Regions from separate parts of the Kitasatospora hibisci genome, predicted to be linked through region 4. Evidence: predicted binding sites of a transcription regulator. Region 4 holds the regulator's gene; each other region holds the start of a gene.
What was found. Region 4 encodes HrcA, which represses chaperone genes, less so after heat shock. Its sites were predicted from a motif close to TTNGCACTCNGNNNNNCNGAGTGCNAA; they were not measured.
Positions count from the first base shown of each region.

Region 1: the regulator HrcA is predicted to act here: its motif matches at 2,241-2,267, upstream of groES (co-chaperone GroES).
Region 2: the regulator HrcA is predicted to act here: its motif matches at 3,455-3,481, upstream of groL (chaperonin GroEL).
Region 3: the regulator HrcA is predicted to act here: its motif matches at 3,148-3,174, upstream of ACF9IK_RS14845 (FmdB family zinc ribbon protein).

Region 1 covers NZ_CP171642.1:4,951,791-4,958,775, forward strand. Annotated here, with positions in the region: gene ACF9IK_RS21735 (polysaccharide deacetylase family protein) at 1-913, shown strand, start outside; gene ACF9IK_RS21740 (THUMP-like domain-containing protein) at 910-2,112, opposite strand; gene groES (co-chaperone GroES) at 2,410-2,715, shown strand; gene groL (chaperonin GroEL) at 2,832-4,466, shown strand; gene ACF9IK_RS21755 (LysR family transcriptional regulator) at 4,637-5,650, shown strand; gene ACF9IK_RS21760 (WhiB family transcriptional regulator) at 5,786-6,112, opposite strand; gene ACF9IK_RS21765 (response regulator transcription factor) at 6,668-6,985, shown strand, end outside.
Region 2 covers NZ_CP171642.1:3,664,657-3,671,641, forward strand. Annotated here, with positions in the region: gene ACF9IK_RS15565 (hypothetical protein) at 1-82, opposite strand, end outside; gene ACF9IK_RS15570 (PadR family transcriptional regulator) at 79-432, opposite strand; gene ACF9IK_RS15575 (HD domain-containing protein) at 515-1,147, shown strand; gene ACF9IK_RS15580 (hypothetical protein) at 1,228-1,587, opposite strand; gene groL (chaperonin GroEL) at 1,676-3,298, opposite strand; gene ACF9IK_RS15590 (cold-shock protein) at 3,603-3,806, opposite strand; gene ACF9IK_RS15595 (MoaD/ThiS family protein) at 4,366-4,644, opposite strand; gene thrC (threonine synthase) at 4,672-5,955, opposite strand; SAM riboswitch class I at 5,973-6,107, opposite strand; gene ACF9IK_RS15605 (glucosyl-3-phosphoglycerate synthase) at 6,271-6,985, shown strand, end outside.
Region 3 covers NZ_CP171642.1:3,494,683-3,501,667, reverse strand. Annotated here, with positions in the region: gene ACF9IK_RS14865 (sigma-70 family RNA polymerase sigma factor) at 242-1,213, shown strand; gene ACF9IK_RS14860 (hypothetical protein) at 1,477-1,686, shown strand; gene mscL (large conductance mechanosensitive channel protein MscL) at 1,754-2,173, opposite strand; gene ACF9IK_RS14850 (hypothetical protein) at 2,203-2,508, opposite strand; gene ACF9IK_RS14845 (FmdB family zinc ribbon protein) at 2,829-3,137, opposite strand; gene ACF9IK_RS14840 (MFS transporter) at 3,297-4,547, opposite strand; gene ACF9IK_RS14835 (potassium/proton antiporter) at 4,977-6,467, opposite strand; gene ACF9IK_RS14830 (penicillin acylase family protein) at 6,788-6,985, shown strand, end outside.
Region 4 covers NZ_CP171642.1:5,613,864-5,620,848, reverse strand. Annotated here, with positions in the region: gene dnaJ (molecular chaperone DnaJ) at 15-1,157, opposite strand; gene hrcA (heat-inducible transcriptional repressor HrcA) at 1,234-2,268, opposite strand; gene htpX (zinc metalloprotease HtpX) at 2,541-3,458, shown strand; gene pspAB (PspA-associated protein PspAB) at 3,482-4,066, shown strand; gene ACF9IK_RS24525 (DUF3097 domain-containing protein) at 4,111-4,938, shown strand; gene hemW (radical SAM family heme chaperone HemW) at 5,295-6,524, opposite strand; gene ACF9IK_RS24515 (AMP-dependent synthetase/ligase) at 6,583-6,985, opposite strand, start outside.

The sequences.
Region 1 (6,985 bases), 660 kb from region 4:
CGGGCGGGGCAGGGCGGGGACGTACGCGGTGGGGGCACTGGCGCTGCTGGCCGCCGCCACCGGCTGCGGCAGCGGAGGCACGACCGGGCCCGCCGGGGCCGGAGGCACGTCGTCGGCGGCCGCGCCGTCCGCCGGAACCACCGCCGGCCGGCCGGTCCCGGCCCCGGTCGGCACCACGCCGGCCGCCGCGCCCGCGCCCGCGGCCGGGGACGCGGCCGCCTGGGCCAAGTGGAACCTCAAGCCGCTGCCGCCGGCCCCGGCGGCGCCCGCCGACAAGCCGGTCAAGCTCCAGCGGACCGGCCCCGTCCCGGTCTTCAGCGACGTGAAGACCACCGACAAGGTCGTCTTCATCACCATCGACGACGGCGCCGAGAAGGACCCGAGGTTCGTCGAGATGCTGACCGACCTCAAGGTGCCGGTCTCGATGTTCCTGACCCGCGACATCGTCAAGGACGACTACGGCTACTTCAAGCCGCTCCAGGCGCTCGGCAACCACATCCACAACCACACCGTGGACCACGCGATCATGAGCAAGGCCGCGCCGGAGAAGCAGAAGTCGGAGATCTGCGACGCGCAGTCCGCGCTCACCCAGCAGTACGGCGCCGCGCCGCTGCTGTTCCGCCCGCCGTACGGTGACGGCGCCAACACCCCGGCGCTGAACACCGCGGTGCAGCAGTGCGGGCCGCGGGCCGTCGTGCTCTGGCGCGAGTCGATGCAGATCCACGACATGCAGTACCAGGCGGCCGACAAGAGGCTCCGGCCCGGGGACATCGTGCTCGCCCACTTCCGCGGCCCGAAGGACCTCAAGGGCGAGACGATGACGCAGATGTTCGGGGAGATGCTCGCCCGGATCCAGGAGCAGGGCTTCGCGGTGGCCCGCCTGGAGGACTACATCCAGGCGCCGGGCTCCTAGGGAGCGCCCGGGCCGGGAGCCGGGGCGTCGGCCCTGACGGGCCGGCCGAGCATCATCAGCGGGCCGTGGTCGGTGCGGCTGAGGATCACCGTGACGGTGTTCGGGCCGCTCGGCTTCAGCTGGCGGCGCAGCTCCTCGGGGGTGATCGCCATTCCGCGCTTCTTGATCACCACGGTGCCGACGGTCCGCTCGCGCAGCAGCGCCTTCAGCTTCTTGATGTGGAACGGCAGCACGTCGGTGAGCTCGAAGGCGTGCGCGTACGGGGTGGCGACCAGCTCGTCCGAGGTGACGTAGGCGATCTTCGGGTCGATCAGCCGGCCGCCGACCTGCTCCGCCACCTCGGCCACCAGGTGGGCCCGGATCACCGCGCCGTCCGGCTCGTAGAGGTAGCGCCCGACCGGTCCGGCCGGTGGGTCGGGCAGGTCGCCGCCGGTGAGCGAGGCGCCCTGCGGAAGCAGCGTGGCGCGGTGCGGCCGCTCCGCGCGGGTGCCGAACCAGAGCACCGCCTCCTTGACGTCGCCGTGGTCGGAGACCCACTCGGCCTCGGCGTCCGCCGGGACGGCCTCGTGCGGGATGCCCGGGGCCACCTTGAGCGCCCCGACCGGGGTGCGCCGGCCGGTCTCGATCGCCCAGGACAGCGGCGGCGCGTACGCCTCGGGGTCGAAGACCCGGCCGCGCGAGGTGCGGCGGGCGGGGTCGGTGAAGACCGCGTCGTAGCCGGCGACGTCGACCTCGGCGACGTCGGCGCAGCGCACCTCGACCAGGTCGGCCAGGCCCAGTGCGGCGGCGTTGGCGGCCGTTGCCGCGCAGGCCGCCGGGTCCCGGTCGACCGCGAGCACCTCGATGCCGGCCCGGGCCAGGGCGAGCGCGTCCCCGCCGATCCCGCAGCAGAGGTCGGCCAGCCGCTTCACGCCCAGCTCGGCGAAGCGCCGGGCCCGCCACTCGGCGACGCCGCGCCGGGTGGACTGCTCGACGCCGTTGGGCGTGAAGTACATCAGGTCGGCGTCGGCACCGAACTTGGCCCGGGCCCGCTGCCGCAGCCGGGCCTGCCCGAACGCCGCCGACACCAGCTCCGCCGGGTGCCCGCGGCGCAGCCGGGTGGCCAGTGCGAGCTCCTCCTCGGGGGTGAACTCGCGCAGCTCGGCGAGCAGGGCCTGGCCCTCGGGCGTCAGCAGGGGCTGCAGGTTCTCGGTCTCCACGGGGCCATTCTCGCCGGTGCCGCGGCCCCGGGCGTCCCCCGGCGGCCCGGGGCCCGAGCGCGCGGCGGCCCGGGGCGGCGCACGAGTGCGGCCCCTCGTCCCGTTCCGCGGAATCGGCGGGCGCGTCGTTGGCACTCTGGTTGACTGAGTGCTAACAGCGGCCTAAGGTCTTCCTTGGCACTCTCCCCATGGGGAGTGCTAACGCGATGACGCGCGTCTGACCCCCGCGACGGCAGACCCGCAGGTTCGCCACCTACCCGTTAGAAAACCCCGTAATCTCCGAAGGGGAGCTCGGACGTGACCACCAGCAGCAAGGTTGCCATCAAGCCGCTCGAGGACCGCATCGTGGTCCAGCCGCTCGACGCCGAGACCACCACGGCCTCCGGCCTGGTTATCCCGGACACCGCCAAGGAGAAGCCCCAGGAGGGCGTCGTCCTGGCCGTCGGCCCGGGCCGCTTCGAGGACGGCCAGCGTCTGCCGCTCGACGTCGCCGTCGGTGACATCGTCCTGTACTCGAAGTACGGCGGCACCGAGGTGAAGTACCAGGGCGAGGAGTACCTGGTCCTCTCGGCTCGCGACGTTCTCGCCATCATCGAGAAGTAAGACGTTCCAGCCCGCCCCGGATCCGTGTCCCAAGTGACAGGGGCCCGGGGCGTGGTTGTTGGTTCACGTAGTCCGGCGGCCGCCGTGCCGGCCGTCGCCCCGAGGGAATAGGGAACATGGCGAAGATCCTGCAGTTCGACGAGGACGCCCGCCGCTCGCTGGAGCGCGGTGTCAACAAGCTGGCCGACACCGTCAAGGTGACCATCGGCCCCAAGGGCCGCAACGTCGTCATCGACAAGAAGTTCGGCGCCCCGACCATCACCAACGACGGCGTCACCATCGCCCGTGAGGTCGAGCTGGACGACCCGTACGAGAACCTTGGCGCGCAGCTCGTCAAGGAGGTCGCCACCAAGACCAACGACGTCGCGGGCGACGGCACCACCACCGCCACCGTGCTGGCCCAGGCCCTGGTCAACGAGGGTCTGCGCAACGTCGCCGCCGGCGCCGGCCCGGCCGCCCTGAAGAAGGGCATCGACAAGGCCGTCGCCGCCGTCTCCGAGCACCTGCTCTCGGTCGCCCGCGAGATCGAGGGCAAGGACGACGTCGCCGCCGTCGCCTCCCTCTCCGCGCAGGACACCCAGGTCGGCGAGCTGATCGCCGAGGCGATCGACAAGGTCGGCAAGGACGGTGTCATCACCGTCGAGGAGTCGAACACCTTCGGCGTGGAGCTGGACTTCACCGAGGGCATGCAGTTCGACAAGGGCTACCTGTCGCCGTACTTCGTCACCGACGCGGAGCGGCAGGAGGCGGTCCTGGAGGACCCGTACATCCTGATCAACCAGGGCAAGATCTCCTCCATCCAGGAGCTGCTGCCGCTGCTGGAGAAGATCCTTCAGGGCGGTGCCTCGAAGCCGCTGCTGATCATCGCCGAGGACGTCGACGGCGAGGCGCTGTCCACCCTCGTGGTGAACAAGATCCGCGGCACCTTCAACGCCGTCGCCGTCAAGGCCCCGGGCTTCGGCGACCGCCGCAAGGCGATCCTCGGCGACCTGGCCACCCTGACCGGTGCCACCGTCATCTCCGAGGAGGTCGGCCTCAAGCTCGACCAGGCCGGTCTGGACGTGCTGGGCACCGCCCGCCGCGTGACCATCACCAAGGACGACACCACGATCGTCGACGGTGCCGGTGACGCCGAGGCCGTGGCCGGCCGCGTCGCCCAGATCAAGGGCGAGATCGCGGGCACCGACTCGGACTGGGACCGCGAGAAGCTGCAGGAGCGCCTGGCCAAGCTGGCCGGCGGCGTCTGCGTCATCAAGGTCGGCGCCGCCACCGAGGTGGAGCTGAAGGAGCGCAAGCACCGCCTCGAGGACGCCATCTCGGCGACCCGCGCCGCGGTCGAGGAGGGCATCGTCGCCGGCGGTGGCGCCTCCCTCGTCCACGCCGCCAAGGTGCTGGACGGCGGCCTGGGCCTGTCGGGTGACGAGGCGACCGGTGTCGCGGTCGTCCGCAAGGCGCTGCACGAGCCGCTGCGCTGGATCGCCCAGAACGCGGGCCTGGAGGGCTACGTCATCACCTCCAAGGTCTCCGAGCTGGAGCAGGGCCAGGGCTACAACGCCGCCACCGGCGAGTACGGCGACCTGGTCAAGGCCGGCGTCATCGACCCGGTGAAGGTGACCCGCTCCGCTCTGGAGAACGCCGCCTCCATCGCCTCCCTGCTCCTCACCACCGAGACCCTCGTGGTGGAGAAGAAGGAGGAGGAGGCCGACAACGGTCACGGCCACTCGCACGGCGGTCACGGCCACTCCCACTGACGCCTGACCGGTGAACGGTGACCGGAGGCCCGGTCCGCGCCCCCAGGGGTTCGGGCCGGGCCTCCGGCGTTGATCCGCTCCGCGCGTGTTCCGGTCCGTCCGACGCGCGTTTCAGCATTTAATCATCAGTAGAATTTTGCAGACGGCAAAGCCTGCCTTATAACTGAGGCATGATCGAGGCCCGCCACCTGCGCGTCCTGCGTGCCGTCGCCCGCACCGGCTCCTTCTCCGCCGCCGCCCGCGAGCTGGGTTGCACCCAGCCTGCCGTCAGCCAGCAGATGAAGGCCCTGGAGAAGTCCGTCGACACCCCGCTGGTGGTCCGTTCGGGCCGCGGGATGCAGCTCAGCGAGGCCGGTCGGGTCCTGCTCAAGCACGCCACCGGGATCCTGGCCGGGCTCTCCGCGGCCGAGGAGGAGGTGGCGGCGATCGCCGGCCTGCGGGCCGGACGGGTGCGTCTGGTGTCCTTCCCGACCGCGAGTTCCACCCTCGTGCCGCCGGCTGTCGCCCGGCTGCGGGACGGCCATCCGGGGGTCCGCGTGTCGTTGGTCGAGGCGGAGCCGCCGGAGTCGCTGGCGATGCTGCGCGGCGGCGAGTGCGAGGTGGCGCTGGCCTTCCGGTACCCGCAGTCGCCCGACGGCGCCCCGGCGCCCGCCCCGCCCCCGGCGCACGGCACCCCGCGCGAGGCGCGGGCCGAGGCGAACCTGGAGGCGCAGCAGCTCAGTGCGGGCGCCGACTGGTCCGACCTGGTGGTCACCCCGCTGCTGGACGACCCGCTGGTCGGCCTGCTGCCCGCCGCGCACCCGCTGGCGGGGCGCGGCGGCGGGAACGGGCCGGTGGAGCTGTCCGAGCTGGCCGGGGAGCAGTGGATCGCCGGCTGCCCGCAGTGCCGGGGGCATCTGGTGGAGCTCTGCGCGGGGGCCGGCTTCGAGCCCCGGATCGACTTCGCGACCGACGACTACCCGGCGGTGGTCGGCCTGGTGGCGGCCGGGCTCGGGGTGGCGGTGCTGCCCGGCCTGGCGCTGGAATCGGTGCGTCCTGACGGCGTGTCGGCGGTGCCGGTGCGGACCGCCTCGGGGGTGCCGGCGGTGCGGCAGGTGGTCGCCCTGACCCTGCCGGACCTCGCGGAGGTGCCGGCCGTGGCGCTGATGCTGGAACGGCTGGCGGGCGCGGCCGCCGGGCGCTGACCGGACTTCACGGCCCGGACGGTCGAACGGCCCGGGCGGACGTCACGGCCCGGACGGCTCCTGCCCAGCTTCGGGCACAGGCGGCAGAGTGTGCCGAGAAGAAACGTTTCTTCCCGGTGCGGGCAAGGCGTCGGGTCAGTGCTGCAGCCCCGTCGGCGCCGCCAGCGGCACCTCCGCCAGGCGGTTGCGCGAGCGGCCCATCATCTCCTCGCGCTCGTCCTCGGTCAGCCCTCCCCAGACGCCGTAGGGCTCCCGGACCGCCAGCGCGTGCGCGGCGCACTCGGTGCGTACCGGGCAGCGCATGCAGACCTCCTTGGCGCTCGCCTCGCGCGAGCTGCGGGCGGCACCGCGTTCGCCCTCCGGGTGGAAGAAGAGCGAGCTGTCCACGCCGCGGCAGGCCGCGGAGAGCTGCCAGTCCCATAGGTCCGCGTTGGGGCCGGGGAGGCGGGAGAAATCTGCCATGGCTCATTCCCTTCAGAGGCTCGTCGACCGCGGGCCGACCGCCGGCGGGCTGTGCGGTACGGCGAGGCTTCGATGCGCTGGTGTGGACACCTGGAAATATGACTTACGGCAACTCCATGGACAAGTCACCCACAGAGTGGCACAACAGTCAATGACCATACAAAAGCTATAAAACCGGGCAAAGTGGGCATGGGATTCGGCGGGTGCGGGCATGGCAATCGGGTGGCCGACGGGCGCGCGGCACCCCGCACCGGTGTGCGGGTGGTGCGCCGACCGCGCGCGAGCTGCACAAAAGTGCGGCGTGTGCACCGCGATGCGGCTGATCGGTAACGGGTTGGCCACGTACAGTGGTGGAGATGGCCCTGAAGGCCGTAACTCATTCGAGTGACGGTCGTTGGAAGTGCGGAGGCGGTTAGCGGGCGCCGGAGGTCGGGAACGATCGCGGGGAAGTTCAGGCGATCGGCACCGGGTCCGTCGCCAATCGGCCGTGTCGGAGAGATTCGTACCAGCCAGGAGGCTCAACGTGACGCGGATCAGCTGCGGAGGACGACGGTCATGACTTCCGTTCTCGTTTGCGACGATTCCCCGCTCGCCCGCGAGGCGCTTCGCCGCGCGGTCGCGACCGTACCCGGCGTCGACCGGGTCACCACCGCGACGAACGGGGAGGAGGTCCTCCGCCGCTGGGTGGCCGACCGCTCCGATCTCGTTCTGATGGACGTCCGGATGCCCGGCCTCGGCGGGGTCGAGACGGTGCGGCGGCTGCTGTCCGCCGACCCGGGCGCCCGCATCATCATGCTCACCGTCGCCGAGGACCTCGACGGCGTCGCCCTCGCGGTGGCCGCCGGTGCCCGCGGCTACCTGCACAAGGACGCC
Region 2 (6,985 bases), 1.9 Mb from region 4:
CGGCGGCGATCTCGTCGGCCCGCTCCCGGCGGTACCGGGCCGGGTAGAGCCGCAGGGCGGCCCTCAGGGTGAAATCGGTCATGCGAAGGCCCCCCTGACCCTCGGACGGACAACGGAAAGGGAGAGCCGGCGCTGCGCCTCCTCGGCGACGGCGCGCAGCCGCTCGGCCTCGGCGGCCAGCACCTCGCGCCCGCCACCGGTGAGCGCGTAGGTGCGGCGGGCCCGGCCGTCGACGACCTCCTCGGCGGCGACCTCGATCAGACCCTGCTGGAGCAGCCGGTCCAGGGCCCCGTAGAGCGTGCCGGTGCGCATCCTGACCCGGCCGTCGGAGATCGCGGCGACCTCCTGGATGAGCGCGTAGCCGTGCCTGGGCGCATCGGCCAGCGCAGTGAGCAGGAGCAGCGTCGGCTCCTGCATGGCTCGTTCTGTCATGGGACTATATATACCGGTCGCCGACATATACAGTCCAGGGGAATCGCCGGATCAACCGCCCGCACCCAGCAGAATGGCCTCCATGCCCGACCGAGACCTGCTCGCCGACTGGACCGGACTGCTCCGCCGTTGCGGCGCGAGCGTCGACCCCGAGCCCTACGGCCGCGAGCTGCTGCGGCGCTGGGCCGAGCCGCAGCGGCGCTACCACACCACCGACCACCTGCGGGCGGTGCTCGACCACGTGGACGCGCTGGCCGCGCACGCCGCGGATCCGGACACCGTCCGGCTGGCCGCCTGGTTCCACGACGCCGTCTACCGGCCGGACCGCTCCGAGAACGAGGAGCGCAGCGCCGCCCTCGCCGCCCGGGCCCTCGCCGAGGCGGGCCTGCCGGCGGAGCGGGTGGCCGAGGTGGTCCGGCTGGTCCGACTCACCGTCACCCACCGGCCCGAGCCGGGCGACCGCGACGGGGAGGTGCTCTGCGATGCGGACCTCGCCGTCCTCGGCGGCACCCCGGAGGCGTACGCCGGCTACGCGGCGGCCGTGCGGGCGGAGTACGGATTCGTCCCCGAGCCGGACTTCCGGGCCGGCCGGGCCGCGGTCCTGCGGCAGCTGCTGGCGCTCCCCGCGCTGTACCGCACATCCGCCGCCCACGAGCGGTTCGACGCCCGGGCCCGGGCCAACCTCGCCACCGAGCTCGGCGCGCTGAACGGTTAGGCCTGCTCTTCCGGCCCAGCACCTCACGCGGACGGGCCCGGGCCCACCGGCCTCACGCGGACGGGCCCGGGCAGGCGTCGTCAGGCGAGCTGCCCGACGGGCGCGACCACCGCGCCCTCCTTGCCGCAGACCCAGTGCGGGTCCGACCCCAGCTCGGGCTCCACGCTGAGCGCGTGCGGGTCCCCGTCCGCCGCGCACGCGGTGCAGAGCGGCCAGCGGCCGTACGCCTCCAGCAGCGCGTCCTGGACGTCCTGGGCGACCAGTCCGAGCACGTACTCGGTGCCGTCCGGCCACTGCTCCAGCCACCAGCGCCGGTGGGTCACCGCCTTCTCGACCAGCGACACCACGGCGGCGTCCGTCACGTCCCGGGCGGTCAGGTCGGCCAGGATCAGTGCCCGCGCACTGTGCAGCGCGGTCTCGATGTCATCTGCGGAAGCCATCCGTCCATTCTCCCAGAGAACGCCGCACGGGCGGCTCCCCGAGGGGAACCGCCCGTGCGATCGAAGACTTGACCGATCCGACGAGGGATCAGAAGTCCATGTCACCGCCCGGCATGCCGCCGCCGGCGGCCGCAGCGGCCTTCTCCGGCTTGTCGGCGATGACGGCCTCGGTGGTGAGGAAGAGCGCCGCGATGGAGGCGGCGTTCTGCAGCGCGGAGCGGGTGACCTTGGCCGGGTCGATGATGCCCTCGGCGACCAGGTCGACGTACTCGTTGGTGGCGGCGTTCAGGCCGTGACCGGCGGGGAGGTTGCGCACCTTCTCCACCACGACGCCGCCCTCAAGGCCGGCGTTGGTCGCGATCTGCTTGATCGGGGCCTCCAGCGCGACCTTGACGATGTTGGCACCGGTGGCCTCGTCGCCGTCGAGCTCCAGCTTGTCGAAGGCGACACCGGCCTGCAGCAGGGCGACGCCACCACCGGCGACGATGCCCTCCTCGACGGCGGCCTTGGCGTTGCGGACGGCGTCCTCGATGCGGTGCTTGCGCTCCTTGAGCTCCACCTCGGTGGCCGCGCCGGCCTTGATGACGGCCACGCCGCCGGCCAGCTTGGCGAGGCGCTCCTGGAGCTTCTCGCGGTCGTAGTCCGAGTCGCTGTTCTCGATCTCGGCGCGGATCTGGTTCACGCGGCCCGCGACCTGCTCGCTGTCGCCGCCACCGTCGACGATGGTGGTCTCGTCCTTGGTGATGACCACCTTGCGGGCGGTGCCCAGCAGGTCGATGCCGGCGTTCTCCAGCTTGAGGCCGACCTCCTCGGAGATCACGGTGCCACCGGTGAGGATGGCGATGTCGCCGAGCATGGCCTTGCGGCGGTCGCCGAAGCCCGGGGCCTTGACCGCGACGGACTTGAAGGTGCCGCGGATCTTGTTCACGACCAGGGTCGACAGGGCCTCGCCCTCGACGTCCTCGGCGATGATGACGAGCGGCTTGCCGCTCTGCATGACCTTCTCCAGCAGCGGGAGCAGGTCCTTGACCGAGCCGATCTTGGAGTTGGCGATGAGGATGTACGGGTCCTCGAAGGTCGCCTCCATCCGCTCCAGGTCGGTGGCGAAGTAGGCCGAGATGTAGCCCTTGTCGAAGCGCATGCCCTCGGTGAGCTCCAGCTCCAGACCGAAGGTGTTGCTCTCCTCGACGGTGATGACGCCTTCCTTGCCGACCTTGTCCATGGCCTCGGCGATGAGCTCGCCGATCTGGGTGTCGGCGGCGGAGATGGAGGCGGTGGAGGCGATCTGCTCCTTGGTCTCCACGTCCTTGGCCTGGGCCAGCAGCTGGTCGGAGACGGCGGCGACGGCCTTCTCGATGCCGCGCTTCAGGGCCATCGGGTTGGCGCCGGCGGCGACGTTGCGCAGACCCTCGCGGACGAGCGCCTGGGCCAGGACGGTGGCGGTGGTGGTGCCGTCACCCGCGACGTCGTCGGTCTTCTTGGCGACCTCCTTGACGAGCTCCGCGCCGATCTTCTCGTAGGGGTCCTCGAGCTCGATCTCCTTGGCGATGGAGACACCGTCGTTGGTGATCGTGGGGGCGCCCCACTTCTTCTCCAGCACGACGTTGCGACCCTTGGGGCCGAGCGTGACCTTCACTGCGTCGGCGAGCTGGTTCATGCCACGCTCAAGGCCGCGGCGAGCTTCCTCATCAAAGGCGATGATCTTGGCCATCAGAAGTGGTCCTCCGGGACACGGTCGACTGCTCGGACCAAGGGGTGCCCGCGACGGACGGCCCTGGTGTGCGGGGGTCCTTTCCCCTACCGCTCCCGGGGGCCTCACCGACCCGGTCCGCTGTCACTCTCACGCTGTGAGTGCTAACGCCAATGATTAGCACTCCCGGTAGGCGAGTGCAAGCCCAATCGCCAACCCGCGAGCCGCGCTGCACCCCCGCGCCGGGCCCGCGCCGCCCCTCGCGCCGCGAAGCAAGAGGTGCACCAGCCGATGGGCCGAGCCGAACTCCTGGGTGTCGGAAAGGTCAGACCGCCGCGCGGACCATGTCCGCCTGCGGGCCCTTCTGCCCCTGAGAGATCTCGAACTCGACCCGCTGGCCCTCCTCAAGGGTGCGGTAGCCGTCCATCTGGATCGCGCTGTAGTGGACGAAGACGTCCGCACCACCGTCGACCGCGATGAAGCCGTAACCCTTCTCCGCGTTGAACCACTTGACGGTGCCCTGAGCCATTCCGAACTCCCCTAGTGCTGTGCTGGCCCTTCACGCGCCCGCGGGTCTGCGGGTGCGGGTCTGGTTGAGGCCGGCCCGGGGAACCCCCCCTGGGCACAGCCGCGCACGCCGCAATCCCCGCCGAGAGCACCGGACGGCGTCCGGTTCACGGGCGATTGCGTCGACCGCGGCTGAATGTATCCGGACCGACGCCCTCTGCAACAGAGCCAATCGCCGTGAATTCACCGGGCCCGCCAAGGGGCAGATCCGACGGAATCGGGAGGAACGCCGCAATTCGCGCCGGACATAGCGGACGAATTACACAAATCCCCTCAAGAATTCTGACATCGGCCTGACATGTTTCACGGCCGCGGAGCGGCCACCGGTCTCAGCGGCCGGACGGGGAACGGCGGTGCGGGCGCGGACGGATTCGACCACCGGTACGAGGGGAAGGGGAGCCCCGTTCCCGGTCGAGCCACACTCTACTCCGACTGGGACCGTAAATATTCCCGCCAAAATACGGCCGGCCGCCCCGGGTCGGAATTCCGTCCCGGGGCGGCCGGCTCGGCGGTCGGACGGCTCAGCAGCCGCCGGCCACCGCCGGAATGATCGAGACGCTCGCGCCGTCCTTGATCTCGGTGGCCAGGCCCTCCGCGAAACGCACGTCGTCGTCGTTGACGTAGACGTTGACGAAACGGCGCAGCCTGCCGGTGTCGTCCAGGATGCGCGCGGCGATCCCGGCGTGGTTCCGGTCGAGGTCGGCGATGACGTCGCCCAGGGTGGTGCCCTCGGCGCTGACCTCGGCGGCGCCGCCGGTGTAGGTGCGCAGGATGGTCGGGATGCGGACGTTGGCGCTCATGGGGGGCTTCTCCTAGCTGGGGGTGGGTCAGGCGGAGGCGAGGCCGGCGTCGCGGAACGAGGCCAGCGTCGGGCGGATGACGGCGGTCATCCCGGCGTCGGAGACGGCGTCCAGCGTCTTCAGGCCGTCGCCGGTGTTGATCGCGACGGTCTCCTTGGCCGGGTCCAGCTGTCCGGTCTCGACCAGCTTCTTCAGCACGCCGACGGTGACGCCGCCGGCGGTCTCGGCGAAGACGCCCTCGGTGCGGGCCAGCAGCTTGATCGCGGCCACCACCTCGGCGTCCGTCACGTCCTCGACCGCACCGCCGGTGCGCCGGGCGATGTCCAGCACGTACGGACCGTCGGCCGGGTTGCCGATCGCCAGCGACTTGGCGATGGTGTCCGGCTTGACCGGGCGGATCACGTCGTGGCCGGCCTTGAACGCCGCCGACACCGGCGAACAGCCCTCGGCCTGGGCGCCGAAGATCTTGTACGGCCGGTCCTCGACCAGGCCGAGCGCGACCAGCTCCCGCAACCCCTTGTCGATCTTCGTCAGCTGGGAGCCGGAGGCGATCGGGACGACGATCTGCTCCGGCAGGCGCCAGCCCAGCTGCTCGCAGATCTCGTACGCCAGGGTCTTGGAACCCTCGCCGTAGTACGGGCGCAGGTTGACGTTGACGAAGCCCCAGCCCTCGCCGGCCGGGTCGCCGATCAGCTCCGAGCAGAAGCGGTTCACGTCGTCGTAGTTGCCCTCGATGCCGACCAGCTCGCCGCCGTACACACCGGCCATGACGACCTTGCCCTGCTCCAGGTCGTGCGGGATGAACACGCAGGACTTGAAGCCGGCCCGGGCGGCCGCGGCGCCCACCGCGCCGGCCAGGTTGCCGGTCGACGAGCAGGAGAGCGTGGTGAAGCCGAACGCCCGCGCCGCCTCGATCGCGCAGGCGACCACGCGGTCCTTGAACGAGTGGGTCGGGTTGCCGGAGTCGTCCTTGATGTGCAGCTGCGCGGTGAAGCCGAGCTCGCGGCCCAGGTTGTCCGCCTTGACCAGCGGGGTCCAGCCCGGGTTCAGGTTCGGCTTGGCGGCGACGTCGGCCGGCACCGGCAGCAACGGGGCGTAGCGCCAGATCGAGGCCGGGCCGGACTCGATCCGCTTCCGCAGCGCCTCGGCGCCCTCGCTCCCGAAGTCGTACGCGATCTCCAGCGGCCCGAAGCACTCCAGGCAGGCGAAGCTGGGGCCCAGCGGGAAGCGGGTGCCGCACTCGCGACAGGACAGCGCGGCGGCGGGGCCGAGGTCAACGGTGCTGACGGGTGCGGCTGTGTCGATAGCCATGGTGGCGGAGGCCTCTCTCCTCATCTTCCCCGCGGCGCGGTTGCGCCACAGGCCGGAATTGGCACCTGTCCCGCCGGGGCCTGTGACGACAGCCGCGCGAGAAGGTTGCCGGGACGTCAACGGGCCGTTCCCTCAGTCCCTCTGGATGAGCTCTGTGAAGTTGTCGGTCCTGCTCAGCGGCGACCCCGGCGTGCGAAGGTCCGGCCGCTGTACGAAGACTGTATCCGAAGGCGTGAGGCTTGAACGGGACCGTCCGCCACGCGAGATGGCCCGTTCCACCCGACCGCTCCACCCGATCACGCCGAGGAGAGACCCGTGCCCGCCGACCCGACACCCGAGCTCGTCCCGCAGGCGGCGTCCTGGCTGCGCCGCCGCTCGTGGAGCGCGGCCGACCGTCCGGTGCACACCCTGCTGGAGGCCAAGCGGGCCGCCGGCCGCGCGGGCAGCGTCAGCGTCGTCCTGCCCGCACTGGACGAGGAGGCCACGGTCGGCGACATCGTCCGGACGGTCCGCCGGGACCTGATGGAGCGCCTGCCGCTGGTCGACGAGCTCGTCGTGGTCGACTCCGGATCCGCCGACGGCACCGCCGCCGCGGCCGCCGCCGCGGGCGCCCGGGTGGTCCACCGGGACGAGATCCTCCCCCGGGTCCCCGCCGCCCCCGGCAAGGGCGAGGTGCTCTGGCGCTCGCTGCTGGTCACCCGCGGCGAGATCGTCTGCTTCATCGACGCCGACCTGCGCGAGTTCGACCCGGCCTTCGTCTCCGGCATCGTCGGGCCGCTGCTCACCGACCCCGGCGTCCAGCTGGTCAAGGCCATGTACGACCGGCCGCTCGAGGTGACGCCGAGCGACTCCGCCGCGGGGGACACCGCCGTGGTCCCGTCCGGCGGCGGCCGGGTCACGGAGCTGGTCGCCCGCCCCCTGCTGAACCTGCACTGGCCGGAACTCGCCGGTTTCGTCCAGCCGCTCGGCGGCGAGTACGCGGCCCGCCGCTCGCTGCTCGAACGCCTGCCCTTCCCCACCGGCTACGGCG
Region 3 (6,985 bases), 2.1 Mb from region 4:
CCGGTACCCGCTCCGAAGCGGTCGCTGCACGGGCACCTGGCGCACCCGGGCGGTCACCCTCCGTCCAGATCCGGGGTGAAAACCGGCAGGATACTGCATCGCTGGAAGAATCTGAGCGACTTGGGAATGTTGTCCGGAATCTGTTCGTTGGATCGTTACGTGTGAGCCCCGCGGGGCCCGCACTTCTTGCCCTCTCGGGCAGGCAGGCAGACCTCGGCAACACCCAGCAAAGGGAGCAAGCATGGCCACCCGTGCCGTCGTTCGCGACAGGGCCGACCGGACTCGCGCGGCCCGCCCGACCAACCTAGAGGCCGACCGTGACCTGGTCGGCATGTACCTCGACGAGATCGCCAGGACGCCCCTGCTCGATGCCGCCGAGGAGGTCGAGCTCTCGCTGCGGATCGAGGCCGGCGTGTACGCCCAGCACCTGCTGGACGAGGGCGAGCTGCCCAAGGGCGTCGATCGTGAGGAACTGGAGGCGATAGCCGACGACGCCGAACGCGCCAAGGACGTCTTCATCCGCTCCAACCTGCGCCTCGTCGTCGCCGTCGCCCGCCGCTACCCGCGCAGCGGTCTGCCGCTGCTCGACCTCATCCAGGAGGGCAACGCCGGCCTGGTGCGGGCGGTCGAGAAGTTCGACTACGCCAAGGGGTTCAAGTTCTCCACCTACGCGACGTGGTGGATCCGCCAGGCGATCACCCGGTCGATCGCCGACCAGTCGCGCACCATCCGGTTGCCCGTCCACCTGGTCGAGGAGCTGGGCCGGATCCGGAGGGTGCAGCGGGAGAAGTCCAAGGAGCTGGGCCGCGAGGCCGAGCCGGCCGAGATCGCGGCCGAGCTGGACACGACCGAGGAGCGCATCAAGGACGTGCTGGACTGGGCGCGCGACCCGGTCAGCCTCAACATGTCGGTCGACGACGAGGGCGAGACCCAGTTCGGCGACCTGGTCGAGGACACCGGGGCGACGTCCCCCGAGGACGCCGTGATGGTCATGCTCCGCCGCGAGGAGCTGGACGGCCTGATCGGGCGCCTGGACGACCGGACGGCCTCGATCATCCGCTCCCGGTACGGCATGGAGGACGGCCGCGAGCGGACCCTCACCGAGGTCGGCAAGCAGCACGGTCTGACCCGTGAGCGGATCCGCCAGATCGAGAAGCATGCGCTGGCCGAGCTGAAGAAGATCGCCGACCACGCGGGCTTCGAGGCGGCCTGAGGGTCCGCGGACCAGGTGAGGTCGGGCTGGTGAGGCCGGGCGGGTGAATCCCGGACCGCGAACCGGACGGCCCCGGGCCCCGGCGCACTCCGCGCCGGGGCCGCGCGCGTTCCCGCCCCGGGCCGGTGGGCGGCCGCCCACGCGGGTGGGTGCGAGCTTCTAGGCTGGGAGGACGCCGGGAGGAGGGCCGCTGCGGGCGCCGCGCGCAGGCGAGCGGCGTCGGAGGCGAAGGAGTGGACGACGTGCGAGAAGGAGACGGTCCGGTGGACGAACGGAAGCCCGGGCAGGACGGCACCGAGGAGAAGGCCGCCGGGCCGGCCGCGAAGGCCCGGCTGGTCTTCCGCGACCCGCTGGACCAGCAGTCCCGGGACGACACCGACTCCGGCTGGGGCGACCGCCCGGGCGGCGGAGAGAGCGGCGGCCGCGGCCTGGACTGGTACCTGAGCCAGCGCCCGCCGCACCACGGCGACTGACCGGCACCGGACGGCCGCCGGCAGCCCGCGTCGCGTGCCGAACCGCAGCACCCCGGCCGCGGCGGGCTCAGCGCTGCTGCGCGACCAGCGCGTCGCGGATCTCGGCGAGCAGGACGACCTCCTTCAGCTCGGTCTCCGTCTGCACCTCGGCGAGGGTCTTGCGCTTCGCGGTGAACCTGTTCATCGGCAGGATCAGGCAGAAGTAGACGACGGCGGCGGTGATCAGGAACTGCAGCGCCGCGCTCAGCACGGTGCCCCAGAGGATGAAGATGCCGGACGTGACCTCCCCGGTCGCGCTGACCGCGCAGGGGCCCTTGAGGCAGGACCGGTAGGAGTCCAGGTCCTTGGCCCCGAGCGCCCCGACGATCGGGTTGATGACGCCCTTCACGAAGGCGTTGACGATGTTGGTGAACGCCGCCCCGATGACGACGGCGACGGCGAGCTCGACGACGTTTCCACGCAGCAGGAATTCCTTGAAGCCCTTCATGCCGCGTGAACGACGACGTCCTCATTCGGTCACGGGTGATCTTCCACTGCGCCCGACGGGCAACCCGTTCGGTGGACGGACTGCGGGGAGAGTGCGCTGTCGGGCGGCGCCGGCAGGCCCGCCCGGGCCGGGCCGAACGCCAGCGCCGCGGCCACCGTCAGCAGGACCAGCGCCGGCGCCGCGGGCCGCTGCCACAGGGCCCGCCGCAGCCGGTGGAACCGGCCGCCCCCGCGCCGGATCGGCGCGAACGGCGGTACCTCGCGGCGGGGTGGGACGGTCGGCGCCGGGAGCGGCAGAGGGGAGCGGCGGGGGAGGCTCGCGGCCGTGGTCGTCATGGGGCACCGCCCGGGTGGGTCGCAGGGCGCCGGCCCGGGTCCGCCGGGCCGGCCTCTCGCGCACACTCTGGGCCGCCGGCCGGCGGTCGGGAAGTCTTGTCCCCGGGCTTGTGGAAAACCCGGAGCTGTGGACAACCCCGTACGCCCGTGAGGGTGGATGCCGGCCCGCCCGGGTGACACCGCGGGCCGGCGGAACGTCGCGCGGCCCCGGAACGCGGCAAGGCCCACCGGCCGCGCGGCTGCACGGGCCCGGCGGGCCTTGCGGGGAATGACGGGTGTCGGCCGGCCTTGCTCGGCGGCCGACGTGCCGGACGGCGGCCCTACTTGGCGGTCGCCGGAGCGGGGCTCGCCGCGGGGGCCGAGCCACCCGAGGACGACGACGGGGTCGACGACGAGGAGGTCGACGAGGCCGCGGCCGACGAGGAGCCTCCGCTCACCGAGGAGCTGGAGGAGGAGCGGCTGTCGGTCCGGTAGAAGCCGGAGCCCTTGAAGACCACACCCACGGCCGAGAAGACCTTGCGGAGCTTCCCCTGGCAGTCGGGGCACGTGGTCAGCGCCTCGTCGGTGAACTTCTGCACCGCCTCCAGGCCGTTGCCGCACTCGGTGCACTGGTACTGGTACGTGGGCACTTGCTTCCTCCTGGCACTCTCGCCTGATGAGTGCTAACGATGGTCAATGATGCGGCATTCCGCGGGATCAGTCCAGCGACTCCGGTGTGAGATGAGTCGGCGGCCGGGACGGCGCCGGCCGCCGCCTGGCGCCGCCGGCGTCCCGGGCCCGCGCCGCTCTCAGCCCTTGGCCGCACCCACCAGCTGCCGGCTGTTGCCCCGCTCGCCGCTGCTCGCGACCACCGGGCTCGCCGAGCCCGGTGCGATCAGCAGGTGCCGCAGCGCGATCAGCGCGGCCAGGCCCAGGCCGGCGCCGGCCAGCGGCACCAGGAACCCGGCCGACGGGCCGTGGCCGTCGATCAGCCGGCCGGCCACCGTGGAGCCGGCCGCCAGGCCCAGGCCGATGGCGCCGGTCAGCCAGGTGAAGGCCTCGGTCTTGGCGCCCTCCGCGACCAGCGTCTCGACGAGCGTGTAGCCGGTGATCAGGGTCGGCGCGATGGCCAGACCGCAGACCAGCCCGGCGACCGAGAGCGCGACCAGGTCGGGCATCGCCCAGAGCGTCGAGCAGCCGAGCACCAGCAGCGCGTAGCTGGCGAGCATCCGGTGCCGGGCGGCGCGGCGCCAGGCGACCATGCCGTACAGCACGCCGGCCAGCATCGAGCCGCCGGCGAAGATCCCGTAGACCGTCCCGTTGGCCCCGGGCTGGCCGACGGACTCGGTGAAGGCGGTCACCGAGACCTGCATCGCGCCGAAGACGGTGCCCACACCCAGGAAGGCGCCCGCCAGCAGCCGGACGCCGGGGGAGGAGAGCGCGGAGACCCGGCGGACGCCCGGCTGGTGCGGGTGCCGGGCCGGCGCGCTGGCGCGCTGGGCGGCGAAGGCGAGGCCGCCGACGACCGTCAGCGCGGCCTCGGCGATCAGGCCGGCGGAGGGGGTCACCGAGGTGGCGATGGCGCCGGCCAGCACCGGTCCGACCACGAAGGTGAACTCGTCCGTGACCGACTCGAAGGCGAACGCCGTGTTCAGCTTGGCCGGCGAGGCGCCCTCCGTGGAGAGCCTGGCGACCCAGCGGGCGCGGACCATCGCGCCGACCTGCGGCACGCTGGCGCCGGCCGGGGCGGCGGCGAGGAACAGGCTCCAGACCGGGGCGTGCCCCAGCGCCAGCGCGATCAGGGCGCCGACCGAGAAGGCGTGCACCACCACGCTCGGGATCAGGACGGCGGCCTGGCCGTAGCGGTCGGCGAGCCGGCCGGTCTGCGGGCCGACGAAGGCCTGGGCGACGGCCGAGACCGCCGCCACGCTGCCCGCCGTGCCGTAGGAGCCGTGGGTGTCCAGGACCAGCAGGACGATGCCCAGGCTGAGCATCGCGTACGGGAGCCGCGCGGCGAACGCGGGGGCGAGGAACGTCCAGGCCCCGGGCGTGCGCAGCAGCGCGCCGTAGCCGACGCGCTCCGGGGCGGCGGGGTTGGCCGGGGCGGCCGGGTCGGTGAGGGCGTCGTCGGCGACGCTGCCGTTGTCGACCGTTCGGCGAGCCGTCACGGCCGGTCCTTCCTGCTGCCTGGTAGCGCGGAAGGGGCATGGGGTGGCCCCGACGGCGCCGAGAGTCGTCCTCTCGCGCGTCGACCGGGGTAGATACCGGGCCGGCCGGCATGGGTGCCGAAGGCCGGGCCGCAGCCGCCGAGCGGTCGCGCCAACTCTGCATCAGGCAGATGCTGGGGGTGTAGCAACCAGTATACGTATACGCGCGTAGATGTCGCGCTGGCCTCGACAATACAGGTTACTGGCAAAATTGTCCTGCCAATTGAAGGTGAACCCCGGGTGAAGCCGGTCAGCCCAAGGCTCGGCCGGGCTTCGGGTCGCTCAGGCCCCGCGCCCGTGCAGCCAGCCGGCCAGCTTGCCGCCCTTGTCCACGGCCCGCAGCCGCCGCTCGGCCGCCTCGCCCACCTCGTCCGTGGTGACCACCAGCAGCTCGTCGCCGCCGCGCAGCACGGTCGCCTTGTCGGGCACGAAGCTGTTCCCCTCGCGAACGACCAGGGTCACCGCCGCGCCGGCCGGCAGCCGCAGCTCGCCGATCTCCACACCGGACATCTTCGAGGTCGGCGACAGCGCCACCGAGAGCAGGTGGCCGTGCAGCTTCTCCAGCGGGGCGGACTCGATGCCGAGGTCCTGGCCCATCGATCCCTCGCCGATCCGCAGCCACGTGGCCACCCAGGGCAGGGTCGGCCCCTGGAGCAGGGTGAAGACGACGACCAGGATGAAGACGATGTTGAAGACCTCCTGGGCCAGCGGCGCACCCGACACCATCGGGATGGTCGCCAGCACGATGGGCACCGCCCCGCGCAGGCCGGCCCAGCTGAGCAGCGCCTGCTCCCGCAAGGGAAGGCGGAACGGGGTCATGGTCAGCACCACCGAGAGCGGCCGGGCCAGGAAGACCAGCACGGTGCCGATCACCAGGGCGGGCACCACGGCCGAGCCCATCGTCTCGGGAGTGCAGAGCAGGCCGAGCAGGACGAACATGCCGATCTGCCCGATCCAGGCCAGTCCGTCGGCGAAGCCGCGTACGGCCGGTCCGTGCGGCAGCTTGGCGTTGCCCAGGATGACGGCGCTGATGTAGACGGCGAGGAAGCCCGAGCCGTGCAGCAGCGCGCCGCCGGCGTAGGCGAGCACGGTGAGCGCCAGGACGGCGATCGGGTAGAGACCGGAGGACGGCAGTGCCACGTGCTTGACGCCGAACGCGCCGATCTTGCCGACCGCGAGGCCGACCGCGGCGCCGATCGCCAGCTCGGCGGCGATCGTGCCGAGCAGCACGTACCAGCTCTCCGTCTCGCCGGTGGTGGCGAAGGCCACGACCAGGATGACCACGGGCGCGTCGTTGAAGCCGGACTCCGCCTCCAGCAGGCCGGTCAGCCGGTGCGGCAGTGGCACCATCCGCAGGACGGAGAAGACGGCGGCGGCGTCGGTCGAGGAGACGATCGCGCCGAGCAGCAGTGAGGTGCGCCAGTCCAGTCCGACCAGCCAGTGCGCTCCGGCCGCCGTCACGAAGACGCTGATGCCGACGCCGGCCGTGGCGAGCACGGTGGCGGCCGGCATCACCGGTCTCACCTCGCTCCAGCTGGTCTTGAGGCCGCCCTCGGCGAGGATCACGACCAGGGCGGCGTAGCCGATCACCTGGGTCAGTGCGGCGTCGTTGAAGGAGACGCCGACGCCGTTCTGTCCGAGCGCGACGCCGAGGCCGAGGTAGATCAGCAGGCTGGGCAGACCCGACCGGGTCGATATGCGCACGGCGACCACCGCGACCAGCAGGATCACGGAGAACTCAAGGAGCAGCTGGTTCAGGTGGTCGACATTCACGCAGGGGCACCTCGGGCGAGCTGTGGGCGGGCGGGGTGTCTGCCGGCGGCGGGGCCGGGGAGCCGACCGGAAGGGTCGCGGCGGTCGGCACGGCCGATTGCTCCCCTTGCGGATCGTTACTCAGTCTAACATTTTGCCATATCTTTAGCTTCTCCTGTTCCGCGAGGCCGCCGACTCCGCGTGCCTGACCTCGTCCGATCCCACCGTGAGCGTCCCCCGTGCACGCCCGCCAGCCGAGTCGGCCTAATGTGGTGCCCTGTCACGGCCGTGTGCCCTGGACATGCCCGCCCGCCCCCCAGTCGAGGACCGCAAGGACCCAGATGCCCCGCTCGAAGAAGTTCCGGCGCGCCCGTCTGATCGTGATCGTGCTGGTCGTGCTGCTGGTGGCCGGCGCCGGCTACGGCGGCTACCGGGGGGTGGCCGCGGTCCGCGCGTCCTTCCCGGAGGTCGACGGCAGCGTCAAGGTGGCGGGCCTGAGCGCCCCGGTCGACGTCAAGCGGGACGCCAACGGCATCCCC
Region 4 (6,985 bases):
CCGTCGGACCGGGGTCAGCGGCCGTTGAAGGCGTCCTTCAGCCGGGAGAACAGCCCCTGCTGGCCCGGCGCGAACTGGCCGGCCGGCCGTTCCTCGCCGCGCAGCACCGCCAGGCGGCGCAGCAGCTCCTCCTGCTCGGGGTCGAGCTTGGTGGGCGTCTGCACCTCGACATGCACTATCAGGTCGCCCCGGCCGGTGCCGCGCAGATGGGTGATGCCGCGGCCGTGCAGCGGGATCGACTGGCCGGACTGGGTGCCGGGCCGGATGTCGACCTCCTCCAGGCCGTCCAGCGTCTGCAGCGGCACCTGGGTGCCCAGCGCGGCGGCCGTCATCGGGATGGTCACCGTGCAGTGCAGGTCGTCCCCGCGGCGCTGGAAGACGGTGTGGGTGCTCTCGGCGATCTCGACGTAGAGGTCGCCGGCGGGGCCGCCGCCGGGGCCGACCTCGCCCTCGCCGGCCAGCTGGATCCGGGTGCCGTTGTCGACACCGGCCGGGATCTTGACGGTCAGGGTCCGGCGGGCGCGGACCCGGCCGTCGCCGGCGCACTCGGGGCACGGGGTCGGCACGACGGTGCCGAAGCCCTGGCACTGCGGGCAGGGGCGGGAGGTCATGACCTGGCCCAGGAAGGACCGGGTGACCTGGGAGACCTCGCCCTTGCCGCGGCACATGTCGCAGGTCTGCGCGGAGGTGCCGGGCGCGGCGCCCTCACCGCTGCAGGTGGTGCAGGTGACGGCGGTGTCGACCTGGAGCTCCTTGGTGGTGCCGAACGCGGCCTCCTCCAGGGTGATCTCCAGGCGGATCATGGCGTCCTGGCCGCGCCGGGTCCGCGAGCGCGGGCCGCGCTGGCCGGAGGCGGCGCCGAAGAAGGCGTCCATGATGTCGGAGAAGCCGAAGCCCGCCGCGCCGGCGCCGAAGCCTCCCGCTCCCGCGCCGCCGTTCGGGGAGAGCGGGTCCCCGCCGAGGTCGTAGACCTGCCGCTTCTGCGGGTCGGAGAGCACCTCGTAGGCGGCGTTGATCTCCTTGAACCGCTCCTGCGTCTTCGGGTCCGGGTTGACGTCCGGGTGCAGTTCGCGTGCCAGGCGCCGGAACGCCTTCTTGATCTCGTCCTGCCCCGCATCCCGTCGGACGCCGAGTACCGCGTAGTAGTCCGTGGCCACCAAATGCTCCGCTTGTTCCGCCTGTAGAAGTGCCTGCGACTGGGACCACCGCCGGAATTCCCGACGGCGGCCGTTCCTACGACTCGGCCAGGATCTGGCCGAGGTACCGTGCCACCGCTCGCACCGCCCCCATTGTGCCCGGATAGTCCATCCGGGTCGGACCGATCACACCCAGTTTGGCCACGCTCTCGTCGCCCGAACCGTAACCGACCGAGACGACCGAAGTGGAATTGAGCCCTTCGTAGGCGTTCTCGCGGCCGATCCGCACCGTCATCCCGGCGTCCGCGGTCTCACCCAGGAGGCGGAGCAGGACGACCTGCTCCTCCAGCGCTTCGAGCACCGGCTGGATGGTCAGCGGGAAGTCGTGGCCGAAACGGGTCAGGTTGGCCGTGCCGGCCAGCATGATCCGCTCCTCGTTCTGCTCGGCGAGCGCCTCGAACAGCGTCGCCAGGATGGTGGTGACGGTCGGCCGGTCGGCCGCCTCGAACAGCGCCGGCAGGTCCTCCAGCAGCCCCGGGACCTCCGGCAGCCGCCGGCCGACGGCCCGCGTGTTGACCTTGGCGCGCAGGTCCGCGAGGACCGCCTCGCCGACGGCACCGGGGCAGTCGACCATCCGCTGCTCGACCCGGCCGGTGTTGGTGATCAGCACCAGCATCACCTTGCCCGGGCCCAGGGCCACCAGCTCGATGTGCCGCACGGTGGAACGGGACAGCGAGGGGTACTGGACCACCGCGACCTGGCGGGTCAGCTGGGCGAGCAGCCGGACCGTGCGGGCGACCACGTCGTCGAGGTCGACGGCACCGTCCAGGAAGTGCCGGATCGCCCGCCGCTCGGGCGCGCTCATCGGCTTGACCTCGGCCAGCTTGTCGACGAAGAGGCGGTACCCCTTGTCGGTGGGGATCCGCCCCGCGCTGGTGTGCGGCTGATGGATGTAGCCGTCCTCCTCCAGCGCCGACATGTCGTTGCGGACCGTCGCCGGTGACACACCGAGGTTGTGCCGCTCGACCAGGGCCTTGGAACCGACCGGCTCCTCGGTGCCCACGTAGTCCTGGACGATGGCGCGAAGCACCGCGAGCTTGCGGTCGTCCAGCTGGCGGACCTCACCGGCCATGGGGCACGCACCTCCGTCTTCGCACGTTGTCCGTTGTGACATGTGTTCCGTACCTGCACGTTCCGGGCCGAACCGGGCGACCCCGCTCCTGGCACTCTGAACACACGAGTGCCAGAACCGTATCTGCCAGTGTAAGGCCCGGGTCCCACCGCAGGAACGGCCCGGCCGGGGTGATCCTGCCCGCAGTCCGCGACGGCGGGCCGCGCGCCGGATGATGCCCCGCGCCGGTCCGAGTGGGAGCATCGACAACAGACGGCGAACGGAGGACAGCGATGTCGACCTCGGGCCAGCCCACCCGCTTCGCACCGGACCGCGGCCTCACCGGCCGGATGGTCGCCACGATGTTCTTCATCGGCCTGCTCTACGTCGGCTTCACCGGACTGCTGATCGCGCTGTTGCGCGGCGCCTGGCCGCTGATCGTGCTGATCTCCGGCGGCCTGTTCGTCGCCCAGTTCTGGTTCAGCGACAAGATCACCGAGCGGGCGATGGGCGCCCACCGGGTGACCCCCGAGCAGTACCCCCAGCTGCACGGCGCCGTCGACCGGCTCTGCGCGCTCGCCGACATGCCCAAGCCCCGGGTGGCGGTCGCCGACAACGACATGCCGAACGCCTTCGCCACCGGCCGCAACCCGCAGAACGCGGTGGTGTGCGTCACCACCGGCCTGCTGCGGCGACTGGAGCCGGAGGAGCTGGAGGGCGTCCTCGCGCACGAGCTGTCGCACGTCGCCCACCGGGACGTCGCGGTGATGACCGTCGCCGGCTTCCTCGGGGTACTGGCCGGGGCGATGACCCGGATCGCGGTGTACGGCGGGTTCGCCGGCGGCCGGAGCAACAACGACTCCAACGCCGCGATCGTCGCACTGATCATCCCGCTGGTGTCGGTGGTGGTCTACGCGATCAGCTTCCTGCTGACCAGGCTGCTCTCCCGCTACCGGGAGCTGGCCGCCGACCGTGCCGCCGCCCAGCTCACCGGCCGGCCCAGCGCGCTCGCCTCGGCGCTGACCAAGGTGACCGGGCAGATCGCCGCGATCCCCACCAAGGACCTGCGCCAGGCGCAGCCCTACAACGCCTTCTACTTCGCCCCCGCGCTGAGCGCCCGGGAGACCGCCACCCAGCTGTTCTCCACCCACCCCTCGCTGGAGCGGCGGCTGGAGCAGCTGGCCCGGATCTCGGCCCGGCTCGGCCGCTGACCGCCGCCTCGGAAGGGACCGCCGTGGGAATCCTGGACGCGCTGTTCGGCCGCACCAAGCCGGTCAAGCCCGACCTCGACCAGCTGTTCGGCGTGCCGTCGGCCGCGCTGACCCTGGAGGCGGCCTCCGGCTTCCGCCCGACCGGGCTCGGCTCGGTCTGCTTCGCCTCCGTCGAGGGCGGCGCCTTCGTCGAGGTCGAGCGGCAGGTGCGGGCGCTGCTGGACGCCGACACCGGGCGCGGCGGCGTCCCGGTGGAGGCCTCCACGGACGCGTACGGCTACTCCTGGCTGCTGGTGCGGCACCCGCCGGGGGAGCTGCCGGAGCTGGTCACCGACCTGCACGCGGTCAACAGCGAGCTGGAGGGGAACGGCTTCGGCCCGCAGTTGCTCTGCTCGATGGTCGGGTTCCGGGACGAACAGGGCCGCTCGCTGGCGCTGGTCTACCTCTACAAGCGCGGCACCTTCTACCCGTTCGCGCCGATGCCTGGCGGCGGCGAGAAGCGCAACAGCCCGCTGGAGCTGCAGGTCAGCGCCTCGCTCGGGAACGACCTGCGGCTGGAGAAGGACCTCACCCGCTGGTTCCCGGTCTGGGGCGCGCCGGGCCTGTGACGGGCCGTCGGCGCGGCGCGGCGGCGCTGCCTATAGTCGCCTGCATGCGAAGCCGCCAGTACGGACCCGACCTGACCCCGCCGTGGAAGAAGCAGCAGCCCGCCCCCGAGGTACCGGCCGAACGGGACCTGGTGGTGGAGGAGGCGGCGACCGGCTTCTGCGGCGCGGTGGTGCGCTGCGAGAAGACCGCCGAGGGCTTCACCGTCACCCTGGAGGACCGTTTCGGCAAGCACCGGGTCTTCCCGCTGGTGCCGCGCGGCTTCCTGCTGGAGGGCCGCACCGTCACCCTGGTGCGCCCCGCCGGGCCGGCCCCCGCCCGGACTCCCGGGCGCACGGCCTCCGGCTCGGTGGCCGTACCCGGGGCCCGTGCCCGGGTGGCCCGCGAGTCCCGGATCTACGTCGAGGGCCGGCACGACGCCGAGCTGGTCGAGCGGGTCTGGGGTGACGACCTGCGGATCGAGGGCGTGGTGGTCGAGTACCTGGAGGGCGTGGACGACCTGCCGGCGATCGTCGCCGAGTTCGCCCCCGGCCCGGGCCGCCGCCTCGGCGTCCTGGTCGACCACCTGCTGCCCGGCACCAAGGAGCACCGGATCGCGGCCCGGGTCACCGGCGAGGCCGTCCTGGTGGTCGGCCACCCCTACATCGACATCTGGCAGGCGGTGAAGCCGGCCAGCGTCGGCATCCCGGCCTGGCCCGCCGTCCCGCGCGGGGAGGACTGGAAGGAGGGCACCTGCCGCCGCCTCGGCTGGCCGGTCGACACCCCCGCCGCGTGGAAGCGGGTCCTCTCGGGGGTCGACTCCTACAAGGACCTGGAGCCCGAGCTGCTGGGCCGGGTCGAGGAGCTGATCGACTTCGTCACCCTGCCGGAGTGACCCCGGTCGGCCGAAGAAGCGGAACCCGACGGTGTCCAGCGTCACGCCGAGCGGATCGATCGGGACCGGCTCGCCGAACTTGCTCGTCCGCTCGGACAGGTCGTCCGGCAGGCCGGAAGCCGTCGTCCGGCTCGGCTCGGTGAGCAGCACGCACACCCCCCTTGATCGGGTCCACGATCAGGCAGGCCGGGACCGCCCCGCCCGCGTACAGCTCCCGCTCGACGTGGTAGTCACGGTGGATGAGCTCGGCCTTGACGCCTTCCGGTACCTCCAGGTTCCGGGAGATCCCGGTCGTCCGCTCATCGACGGCGGTCATCGCACGCTCGCTCCGACGGCTGACACCACGCCAACGAACGTCAGTCCACCAGGTCACGCACCACGGCGTCGGCCAGCAGGCGGCCCTGGAGGGTGAGGGCGGCGCGGCCGGCGGCGTACGGGCCGGGGGCCAGCAGACCGTCGGCGAGGGCCCGGTCGGCGGCCTCCCGGCCGGTGCCGGTGAGCAGGTCGAGCGGGACGCCCTCGGCGAGGCGCAGTTCGAGCAGGATGCGCTCGACCCGGCGGTCCTCGGCGGAGAGGAGCTCGCGCCCCTGCGCGGGCGTGCGGCCCTCGGCGAGCGCCTGCGCGTAGGCGGCGGGGTGCTTGGCGTTCCACCAGCGGACGCCGCCGACGTGGCTGTGCGCGCCGGGACCGGCGCCCCACCAGTCGGCCCCGGTCCAGTAGAGCTCGTTGTGGCGGCAGCGGCCCTCGGGGGTGGTGGCCCAGTTGGAGACCTCGTACCAGGAGTAGCCGGCGTCGGCGAGCGCCTCCTCGGCGATCAGGTAGCGGTCGGCGTGCACGTCGTCGTCGATCATCGGCAGCTCGCCGCGCTTGACCCGGGCGGCGAGCCGGGTGCCGTCCTCGACGATCAGCGAGTAGGCCGAGACGTGGTCCGGTCCGGCGCCGATCGCGGCGTCCAGGGAGGCCCGCCAGTCGTCGTCGGACTCGCCGGGGGTGCCGTAGATCAGGTCGAGGTTGACGTGCTCGAAGCCGGCCGCGCGGGCCTCGGCGACGCAGGCCTCGGGGCGGCCGGGGGTGTGGTGGCGGTCCAGCAGCTGCAGCACGTGCGGGCGGGCCGACTGCATGCCGAAGGAGATCCGGTTGTAGCCGCCCTCCCGCAGCTCGGCCAGGTAGGCCGGGTCGACGGACTCGGGGTTGGCCTCGGTGGTGACCTCGGCGTCCTCGGCGAGCCCGAACTCCTCCCGGATCGCGGCCAGCATCCGGACCAGGTCGCGGGCGGGCAGCAGGGTGGGCGTGCCGCCGCCGAGGAAGACCGTCCGCACCGGCAGCTCGGCGGAGCCGAGCACCTTCCGGGCCAGCCGGATCTCGGCGACCACGTTGTCCGCGTAGGTCTCCTGCGAGGCGACCGCGCCCGAGGAGCGCAGCTCGGTGGCGGTGTAGGTGTTGAAGTCGCAGTAGCCGCAGCGGCTCGCGCAGTACGGCACGTGCAGGTAGAAGCCGAACGGCCGCGGCCCGAGCCCGGCGAGGGCGTGCGCGGGCAGGGAACCGTCGGACGGCACGGGTTCGCCGTCGGGAAGTGCGGAGGGCATGACCCCATTGTCCCGTACGGCCCGCGGAAGCCCGCGGGCCGTACCGGAGCAATGCGGATCAGGCCTCGTTGGCCCCCGCGTACATGGCGGTGACGGCGTCCGCGTAGGTCCTCTCGACCACCGGGCGCTTGATCTTCAGGCTCGGGGTGAGCTCGCCGTGCTCCACGTCGAGGTCGCGCGGCAGCAGGTGGAACTTCTTGATCGTCTGCCAGCGCTGCAGATCGGCGTTGAGCCGCTTGACGAAGCCCTCGATCAGCTGGTGCACCTGCGGCTCGACGGCCAGCTCGGCGTAGGACCTGCCGGCCAGTCCGTGCTCGGCGGCCCACGGCATGATCACGGCCTCGTCCAGGCCGATCAGCGCGGTGCAGTAGTTGCGGCCGTTGCCGATCACCAGGACGTTGCTGACGAAGGGGCAGACCGCCTTGAACTTGCCCTCGACCTCGCTCGGCGCGACGTACTTG